DNA from 2 places in the Cupriavidus sp. KK10 genome. Region 2 is predicted to be linked to the other one. Evidence: predicted binding sites of a transcription regulator. Region 2 holds the regulator's gene; the other holds the start of a gene.

Region 1 (5,044 bases), 740 kb from region 2:
GGTGTTCCAGAACCATTCGCTGCTGCCGTGGCTGACGTGCTTCGAGAACGTCTACCTGGGCGTGGAGCGCGTCTTCGCCGCCAACGAGAGCAAGCCACAGCTCAAGGCGCGCACGCATGACACGCTGGCGCTGGTGGGCCTGACGCACGCCGAGAACAAGTACCCGCATGAAATCTCCGGCGGCATGAAGCAGCGCGTGGGCATTGCCCGCGCGCTGGCGATGGCGCCCAAGGTGCTGCTGATGGACGAGCCCTTCGGCGCGCTCGATGCGCTCACGCGCGCGCACCTGCAGGACGAGCTGATCAAGATCGTGGCGCGCACTCGCAGCACGGTGGTGATGGTGACCCACGACGTCGACGAGGCCGTGCTGCTGGCCGACCGCATCGTGATGATGACCAATGGCCCGGCCGCCACCATCGGCGAGATCCTGAAGGTGGGCCTGCCGCGCCCGCGCGACCGCGTCGCGCTGGCCGATGACAAGGCCTATCACGCCTGCCGCACCGCGGTGCTGGACTTCCTCTACCGCAAGCAGCGCAACCCGGCGCTGCAGGAAGCCGCGTAGTGTCCTCAGGAGGCGATGCGCGGTGACCGGCGGCGGTGGGCGCGGCGGCCTGGCTCCGCTATCATGAACCCAGAACAGACTACCCCCACGCCGCCATGACCACGCCAGCCACGTCCTTCCCTGCTGCCCGCTATATCAAGGAGATCGGCCGCGGCGTCAACGGCGCGCGCGCGCTGCCCCGCGAAGACGCGCAGGCCCTGTTCGACGCCATGCTGGCCGGGCGCGTCTCCGACCTGGAGCTTGGCGCCATCCTGATGGCCTACCGCATCAAGGGCGAGGCCCCGCACGAGCTGGCGGGCATGCTGGAAGCCGCCCATGCGCACTGCCAGCCGCTGCCGGCGCCGCCTGACCGGCAGGTGGTGGTGATCCCCAGCTACAACGGCGCGCGCAAGCAACCCAACCTGGTGCCGCTGCTGGCGCTGCTGCTGGCGCGCGAAGATGTCCCCGTGCTGGTGCACGGCACGCGCCTGTTCAATGGCCGCGTGACTAGCATGACGCTGTTCGAGGCCCTGGGCGTGCCCTTGTGCGCGACGACCGACGAGGCCTCGGCACGGCTGCGCGAGGGCAGCGACCTCGGGCCGCTCGCGGTGTTGCCGGTGGATGTGCTGTCGCCCGGGCTGTCGCAGCTGCTGGAGCGGCGCACCGTGATCGGCCTGCGCAATTCGGCGCATACGGTGGCCAAGATGCTGCAGCCGGTGGGCGAGCATTCGCCCGCGGAAGGGTTGCGCCTGTACAGCTACACCCACCCCGAATACCGCGAGACGCTGACCGACTACTTCTCGCATGAGCCCGCCAACGTGCTGCTGGCACGCGGCACCGAGGGCGAAGTGGTGGCCGATGCGCGCCGCACCAGCCGCATCGACTGGCTGCATGAGGGGCACCAGCAGACGCTGGTCGATCCGGCCGTGGGTTCACTGGCCGAAGTACCTGAACTGCCGCCCGGCAGCGACGCCGGCCAGACCGTGGCCTGGATCCGGCGCGTGCTGGACGGCGCGGTGCCGGTGCCGGCACCGATCGCGATCCAGGTCGATGCCATCCGCGAATGCCTGCGGCAAGGCACCCACGTGACCTGGGCCAGCCCGGTCTGAGCCAGCCCCGGGACCGCTGTCAGGCCTTGCGCGGAGGCAGCGGGATGCGCTCGGTCTCGCCCGGCACGTGCGGGAACTGATCGTCCTCCCAGCGCTGGGCGGCAGCCTCGATCGCCACCTTGCTGCTGGCAACGAAATTCCAGTAGATAAAGCGGTGCCCGTCGGTCGGGTCGCCGCCCAGCAGCATCACGCGCGACGGCGCCGTGGCCGTCAGCGTCGCGGGCTGGCCCGGCGTGAGCACCACCATATGCTCGGCCGGCAGCGGCTCGCCGTCGAGCGCCACCGCGCCATCCACCGGATAGACGCCCCGTTCGGCATGCTCGGCCGGGATCTCCACGCTCGCGCCCGCATCCAGCTCGATCGCCACATACAGGGTGCGGCTGAAGACCTTGACCGGAGAGACCTGGCCAAAGGCATCGCCCGCAATCACCACCATGCGCACGCCCGGCCGCTCGATCTGCGGCAGCGTGGCAGCGGGATGGTGGAAGAACGACGGCTCGGCACCCTCATGCTCCTGCGGCAGTGCCACCCAGGTCTGGATGCCGTGCAGCCGGGCCCCGGCGGGGCGCACATGCTCGGGCGAGCGTTCCGAGTGCACGATGCCGCGCCCGGCGGTCATCCAGTTGACGTCGCCTGGGCGGATCGCCTGGTCGCTGCCCAGGCTGTCGCGGTGGATGATCTCGCCCTCGAACAGGTAGGTGACCGTGGCCAGCCCGATATGGGGATGCGGACGCACATCAGCGCCGGCGCCCGGCGGCAGCTGCACCGGCCCCATATGGTCGAAGAAAATAAACGGCCCGACGGTCTGGGTAGCGGCGGCGGGCAACAGCCGGCGCACGGTAAAATCGCCCAGGTCGCGCACATGCGGCTTGAGCAAGTGTTCGATAGCAGACATAACTCCTCCGGTGGAATGAGAGAGGCTCGCAAGGATGCCAGCGCGCCGCAGGTGGGTCGAGTGTAGCCGCTGCTGCAACAAATCATTGCAGCAGCGGGCAGAACCCCCGTGCCCCGCGCCGCTCTAATATCCTGTGCGCCGAACCGTGGGTATCGTTTCCGCCGCTCGAAGCGGTAAGTAGCTATGCTATCCGCAAGAGCAATCGAGTGGAACTATCACTGCCATCGGGACTCCAATTAGCACTCACCCGGCCTGAGTGCTAATATGTGTTGCAGTGCCGCCGACCAAGAGGCGCGGCACACCGGCAACCGAACCGCCGGATGCGAAAGGAGCCATTGAGTGAACGCAGTCTTGTCTGCCGACCAAACCCTGAATAACCGTCTGCCGACGGCACCCCGGAGCACGGGCAGCTTTGCGCTGACCTTCCCGGCCACCGTTGGCAACCTCGACAGCTATATCCAGGCTGTCCACCGGATTCCGTTGTTGACCGCGGAGGAAGAGCAGCGCCTGGCGCGCGAGCTCCGCGACCACGACTCCGTTGATGCTGCCCGCCAGATGGTGATGTCCCACCTGCGCCTGGTGGTGTCGATTGCCCGCCAGTACCTGGGCTACGGCCTGCCCCACGCCGACCTGATCCAGGAAGGCAATATCGGCCTGATGAAGGCGGTCAAGCGCTTCGACCCCGACCAGGGCGTGCGCCTGGTGTCGTACGCGATGCACTGGATCAAGGCCGAGATCCACGAATACGTGCTGAAGAACTGGCGCATGGTCAAGGTGGCCACCACCAAGGCCCAGCGCAAGCTGTTCTTCAACCTGCGCAGCCACAAGCAGGGCGCACACACGTTCACGCCGGAGCAGGTCGAGGCCGTGGCGCGCGAGCTGAACGTCAAGCCCGAAGAAGTGATGGAGATGGAAACCCGCCTGTCGGGCGGCGACCTGGCGCTGGAAGGCCAGATCGACGACGGCGAAGAGGAATTCGCCCCCATCGCCTACCTGGCGGACAACCACAACGAGCCCACCCGCGTGCTGGAAGCCAAGCGCCACGACCGCATGCAGGTCGAGGGTCTGGAAGAGGCGTTGGCCAAGCTGGACGAACGCAGCCGCCGCATCATCGAGGCGCGCTGGCTGCACGTCGAGGACGATGGCTCGGGCGGCTCCACGCTGCATGAGCTGGCTGACGAGTTCGGCGTCTCGGCCGAGCGCATCCGCCAGATCGAGGCCGCGGCCATGAAGAAGATGAAGGGGGCGCTGCAGGCGTTCGCCTGACCCGCTCCCCCAGCCATGCAAAAGGCCGGTCCACTGGACCGGCCTTTTTGTTGCCCGCGAGGGGACAAGTGCGACGTTATGCCGCACCCCTTCCCTCCCTTTCACATCACGACAGCAGCTGTTTCAGGTCGTGCGCGATCGGATCCGGACCCTGGCCGTGGCGGATGAACAGCCGCAGCTTGCCCTCCGGATCGAACACATAGCTGCCCGCGGAGTGGTCCACCGTGTAGTTGCTCGGGGAGCTGCCCGGCACCTTGGCATAGAACACCTTGAAGTCCTTGGTCACCTTCTGCAGTGCGGCTTCGTCGGCCGGGCGCAACCCCAGGAAGCGCGCATCGAAGGCCGGCACGTACTGGGCCAGCAGCGCCTGCGTGTCGCGTTCCGGATCGACCGTGACGAACAGCACCTGCACGCGGTCGGCGTCCGGGCCCAGTTTCTCCATCACCGCCTTCAGTTCGGCCATCGTGGTCGGGCACACGTCCGGGCAGTGGGTGTAGCCGAAGAACATCACCACCGCCTTGCCCTTGAAGTCGGCGATGGTGCGCACCTTGCCGTGATGGTCGGTCAGCGAGAAGTCCTTGCCGAAGTCCGCCGCGCCGGTGATGTCGACATTGCGGAACGAGACCTTCTGCTGCCCGCAGGCAGCCACGGCCAGCGCAAGCGCGGCCAGCAGGGAAAAGCGGCGGAAGGCGGCGAACAGGCCGGAGGCGGGGCTTAGGCGGGGCATGCGGCGGAAACCGGTCAGGGGTGGGAGGAAACGGCGGCACCGGAGGGCGGCGACATCACGCAGTATCGCCGATCGTGTCGCCACGCTGCGCCGGCCGCGACAAGATGCCGCAGCCGGTGGGCCACAGGTCAGACCTGGGGCACGAACTTGAAGTAGTGGTCGACCAGCAGCGCGGCAAACAGCAGCGACAGGTACAGGATCGAGAAGCGGAAGGTGCGCTGCGCCAGTTCGTCTGAATAGTTGCGGTACATCTTCCAGGCATAGGCCAGGAAACCCGCGCCCAGCGCCAGCGCGGCCGCCAGGTAGATATAGCCGCTCATGCCGTAGACAAAGGGCAGCAGCGTCGCGGCGATCATGATCAGCGTGTACAGCAGGATATGCAGCAGCGTATAGCGCTCGCCGTGCGTGACCGGCAGCATCGGCAGGCCGGACTTGGCGTAGTCGGCGCGGCGGTACAGCGCCAGTGCCCAGAAGTGCGGCGGGGTCCAGGTGAAGATGATCAGCAC
Region 2 (5,044 bases):
CGCAGCATCGTGGCGTGGAAGGTAGTCGGTCCGATGGGTTCGGGCTCAGGCTTGAGGGGCGGCTTGATACTGGCTCAGAGGCGATTGTCTTCGGAAGGATACTCGTGCCAGTGCAGCTTCTTGCGCAGCGTGGCGTAGTAGTTGTAGCCGACCGGGTGCAGCAGGTTGATGGATTTTTCGGAGCGCCGCACCACGATGCGGTCGCCCGGCAGCAGCGAGGTCAGCGACTGCATGTCGAAGTTGACGCTGGCGTCGCGCGCGCTGGCCACCTCGATGGTGACCTCGGCGTCGTGCGGCAGCACGATCGGGCGGTTGGACAGCGCGTGCGGGGCGATCGGCACCAGCACCACGCCCGACAGCGTCGGATGCAGGATCGGGCCGCCGGCGGACAGCGCGTAGGCGGTGGACCCGGTGGTGGTCGACACGATCAGCCCGTCCGAGCGCTGGTTGTACATGAAATGGCCGTCCACCGACACCGCCAGCTCGACCATGCCGGAGATGCCCGAGCGGTTCACCACCACGTCGTTCAGGGCCAGCGCGGAGAAGATGTCCATGTCGTCGCGCACCACGCGCGATTCCAGCAGCAGGCGGGTCTCGGCCTCGTACCGGCCGTCGAGCATGTCGGGCAGCACGGTGTGCGCGTCTTCCAGCGCGATGTCGGTCATGAAGCCCAGCCGCCCGTGGTTGACGCCGATCAGCGGCACGTCGTAGCCGGCCAGCTGGCGGGCGATGCCCAGCAGCGTGCCGTCGCCGCCCAGCACCACGGCCACGTCGGCCTGCCGGCCGATCTCCTCGGCGGACAGGGCAGGGTAGCCGGTTAGCCCGGTGGCCAGCGCGGTTTCGCGCTCGAACACCACGTCCTGCCCGTTGCGCAGGATATAAGAGGCGATCTCCTCCAGCGGCCCTTCGATGCCGGCAGTGGAGTACCGGCCCACCAGGGCGACGGTCTTGAACGAAGTGCGCACGGCGCTGGCTTTCGGGGGGGCGGACATGCGTGGATTAGACCATACCGCCATGACGGTTGTCAGCAGGCGCGGGCGGGCGGCCCGGGCCGCCCGCCAGAAGGTCCAAAACTTGCGTAAAATCGGGGCATCATGGATGAACGCTCCAAAACGCTGCTCAAGACCCTGATCGAGCGCTATATTGCCGAAGGGCAGCCGGTCGGTTCCCGCACCCTGTCGAAGTACTCGGGGCTGGACCTGTCGCCTGCGACGATTCGCAATGTGATGTCCGATCTGGAGGAAATGGGCTTTATTGCCAGCCCGCACACCTCGGCCGGCCGTATCCCGACCCCGCGCGGCTACCGGCTGTTCGTCGATTCGATGCTGACGGCCAAGCCGCTGGAGCGCAACGCCGACCTGGCCGAGCTGACCGGCCAGATCCAGGACCAGCTCGGCGGCCAGCAACTGGGGCCGCAGCGCATGATCACGGCGGCGGCGCGCACGCTGTCCAACCTGTCGCACTTCGCCGGCGTGGTGATGACGCCGCGCCGCGCGCAGGCGTTCCGGCAGATCGAATTCATGCGGCTGTCGGACAAGCGCATCCTGCTGATCATCGTCAGCCCCGAGGGCGACGTGCAGAACCGCATCATCCAGACCGAGCTGTCATACACGCCGGCCCAGCTGATCGAGGCGGCCAACTTCTTCAACTCGCACTATGCCGGCATGAGCTTCGACACGGTGCGCGGCCACCTGCGGGTGGAACTGCAGGACCTGCGCCGCGACATGTCGCAGCTGATGCAGGCCGCGGTCGAGGCCGGCAGCGTCGCCGAGGACGAGGACGACGACCACGTCTTTATCAGCGGCGAGCGCAAGCTGCTGGAAGTGGAAGACCTGGCCTCCAGCATGGACAAGCTGCGGCGCCTGTTCGACGTGTTTGAGCACAAGACCAGCCTGTTGCAGCTGCTGGACGTGTCCAGCCATGCGCAGGGCGTGCAGATCTTTATCGGCGGCGAAAGCCGGCTGGTGCCGATCGAAGACATGGCGGTCATCACCGCCCCGTACGAGGTTGACGGCCAGATCGTCGGCACGCTTGGCGTGATCGGCCCCACGCGCATGGCGTATGAGCGCGTGATCCCCATCGTCGACATCACCGCGCGCTTGCTGTCCAGCGCCCTGAGCCAGAACTAGTGCAAAGACTGGCTGGTCTGACAAGCAGTTCCATTCCTACCGAGCGCGGCAATCGCCGGTGCGCCGCACCGGCGCCATCCCGGCACCGTGCCAACCCGGAAGCGACATGACGTTTTCTCCCGAACCGGCCTACCAGCACGGCCACGCGCCGCGCACGGCGATCCTGCTGGTCAACCTGGGCACCCCGGACGCACCCACGCCCAAGGAGGTGGGGCGCTACCTGAAGGAATTCCTGTCCGACCCGCGCGTGGTCGAGATCCCGCGCGTGGCCTGGCTGCCGCTGTTGCATGGGGTGATCCTGCCGCTGCGATCGCGCGCCTCGGCGCTGAAGTATGAATCGATCTGGCTGCGCGAGGCCCATATGACGGGCTCGCCGCTGCTGGTCTACAGCGAGCGCCAGGCCCATGCGCTGCAGCGGCTGCTGAACCAGCATGGCCATGAAGTGACGGTCGCGTGCGCAATGCGCTACGGCAACCCGTCGATCGCCTCGGTGCTGGAGGCGCTGCGCCGGCAGGGCTGCGAGCAGGTGCTGGTGCTGCCGATGTATCCGCAGTACTCGGGCACCACCACGGCCACGGCCTTCGACGAGGTGTTCCGGGTGCTGGGCCAGTGGCGCAACCAGCCCGAGCTGCGGCTGGTCAAGCATTTCCATGACCACCCGGCCTATATCTCGGCGCTGCACCAGCAGGTCGGCGCCTATTGGGCGCGGCACGGCATGCCGGACTTTGCCCGCGGCGACAAGCTGATCCTGTCGTTCCACGGCGTGCCGCGGCGCACGCTGGAGCTGGGCGACCCCTATCACTGCGAATGCCTGAAGACCGGCCGGCTGCTGGGCGAGGCGCTGGGCCTGCAGCCGGGCCAGTATCAGGTGACGTTCCAGTCCCGTTTTGGCAAGGCGGAATGGCTGCAGCCGTACACCGCGCCGACGCTGGCCGAGCTGGGCAAGGTCGGCGCGGGCCGGGTCGACGTCTTCTGCCCGGGCTTTCCGGCCGACTGCATCGAGACCCTGGAGGAAATCGCCATGGAAGGGCAGACCGAGTTCAAGGTCGCGGGCGGCAAGGATTTCCACTTCATCCCGTGCCTGAATGATGCCGATCCGTGGGTCGCGGCCATGGCCGAGATCGCGCTGCAGCACCTGCAGGGCTGGCCGCTGGCCACGCCGCATCCGCACGAACTGGAAGCACGGCGCACGCGCGCCCAGACCCGGGGAGCGGCGGCATGAATGTCGACTTTGCGCCGGATGCGCGCCAGCGCATTGACAAATGGCTGTGGTGCGCGCGCTTCTTCAAGACGCGCTCGCTGGCGGCCGAAGCGGTGGAGCGCGGCAAGGTGACCGTGAACGGCCAGCCATGCAAGAACTCGCGCGAGGTGAAGCCCGGCGACATGGTGGTGCTGGAAGCGCACCAGCAGCGCTGGGAACTGGTGGTGATGGGCATCGCCCCGGCGCGCGGGCCGGCGCCGGTGGCGCAGACGCTGTACGAGGAAAGTGCCGAAAGCCAGTCCCGCCGGCTGGCCGATGCCGAACGCCGGCGCCTGCAGCCGGAGCCGTCCGCGCAGATCCAGGGGCGCCCGACCAAGCGGGACCGGCGCCGCATCGACCACCTAAAGAGCTGAAATGACAACGCGGCGGCACCGGGAAGCTCCGGTGCCGCCGCGCAGTGGGCACAGGGTCAGGTGGCGCTTATTCCTGCGTGACTTCCTGACTGACGATAGGGACGATGTAGTGCTTGAACACCGCCTTGCCGCTGCCATACTCCGTATCGCGCGAGGTGAATGCGCCGGAAAGGCAGATAAAGACGGTCATGACCGCCAAGGCGGCCACAAGGCAGAGCGTCACGACTGGCAGCTTATGCATGGCCAACCTTTCGGAAGAGGCACAAAGTTGAACCATCTCCAGGACCCCCGACATTTTTGTCATTTTTCTTACTGAGAATCTTAGTGAGTGCGATGCAGCAAAGCAATAAGGCGTCGATTGCATATGGGTGGCCTTTGTAACCGTGTGTTTCCGCGTCACGCCAGCGCCACTCTTGAAAACCTGCGCCTTGCCACCACCTGCACGGAACACGCGCCGATTTACCACCCGCGGCCAGGCCCACGGCGGGCCGCGACAATGCATTGATACGGATCGACATGGAAGAACAGAAGCAGACGCCAACCACCCAGACGCCTACGCCCGCGGGCGAAGAGGCGGCCAACGCCAGCCAGGAAACCGGTGCGCCGGAAACCGCTGCCGTGGATGACGTGGCGGCCCAGCTGGCCGCCCTGGAAGCCAAGGCGCGCGAGCATTACGACCTGTATATGCGCGCCGTTGCCGAAGGCGAGAACATCCGCCGCCGGGCGCAGGACGATGTCGCCAAGGCGCACAAGTTCGCCATCGAGAACTTCGCCGACAACCTGCTGCCGGTGATGGACAGCCTGCAGGCCGCGCTGGCCGACGGCTCGGGCGATATCGCCAAGCTGCGCGAAGGCGTCGAACTGACCGCGCGCCAGCTGGCGGCCGCCTTTGAGCGCGGCAAGATCGTTGAACTCAACCCGGTGGGCGAGAAATTCGACCCGCACCGCCACCAGGCCATCTCGATGGTGCCGGCGGACCAGGAACCCAATACCGTGGTGACCGTGCTCCAGCGCGGCTACACCATTGCCGAGCGCGTGCTGCGGCCGGCGCTGGTGACGGTGGCGGCACCGAAGTAAGCCGGCCCGGGACGGCGGCGTGCCATCCTGGATTGCGACCTGACGCCCGGTGCCGGCTGGCCCGGGCGTTTGTCATTCTGGAGCGAGCATGACCACTGAACCAGGCGCCGGCTCGGCGCAGTCGTCCCCGGCCCCCCACCTCGACCACCGCGCCTTCGAGGCGTTCGGCATGCGCGAGGTCGATGACGGCATCATCGACGCCGCCATAGCCGGGGCCGGCGACG

What was found. Region 2 encodes HrcA, which represses chaperone genes, less so after heat shock. Its sites were predicted from a motif close to TTAGCACTCNNNNNNNNNGAGTGCTAA; they were not measured.
Region 1: the regulator HrcA is predicted to act here: its motif matches at 2,782-2,808, upstream of rpoH (RNA polymerase sigma factor RpoH).

The regions. Positions count from the first base shown of each region.
Region 1 covers NZ_CP073677.1:410,021-415,064, reverse strand. The annotation lists gene KB879_RS02160 (ABC transporter ATP-binding protein) at 1-562, shown strand, start outside; gene ybiB (DNA-binding protein YbiB) at 658-1,650, shown strand; gene KB879_RS02150 (pirin family protein) at 1,670-2,545, opposite strand; gene rpoH (RNA polymerase sigma factor RpoH) at 2,915-3,811, shown strand; gene KB879_RS02140 (SCO family protein) at 3,918-4,538, opposite strand; gene cyoE (heme o synthase) at 4,667-5,044, opposite strand, start outside.
Region 2 covers NZ_CP073677.1:1,152,361-1,157,404, forward strand. The annotation lists gene recN (DNA repair protein RecN) at 1-8, opposite strand, end outside; gene KB879_RS05630 (NAD kinase) at 75-992, opposite strand; gene hrcA (heat-inducible transcriptional repressor HrcA) at 1,095-2,129, shown strand; gene hemH (ferrochelatase) at 2,236-3,351, shown strand; gene KB879_RS05645 (RNA-binding S4 domain-containing protein) at 3,348-3,743, shown strand; gene KB879_RS05650 (hypothetical protein) at 3,811-3,984, opposite strand; gene grpE (nucleotide exchange factor GrpE) at 4,260-4,820, shown strand; gene KB879_RS05660 (thioredoxin family protein) at 4,909-5,044, shown strand, end outside.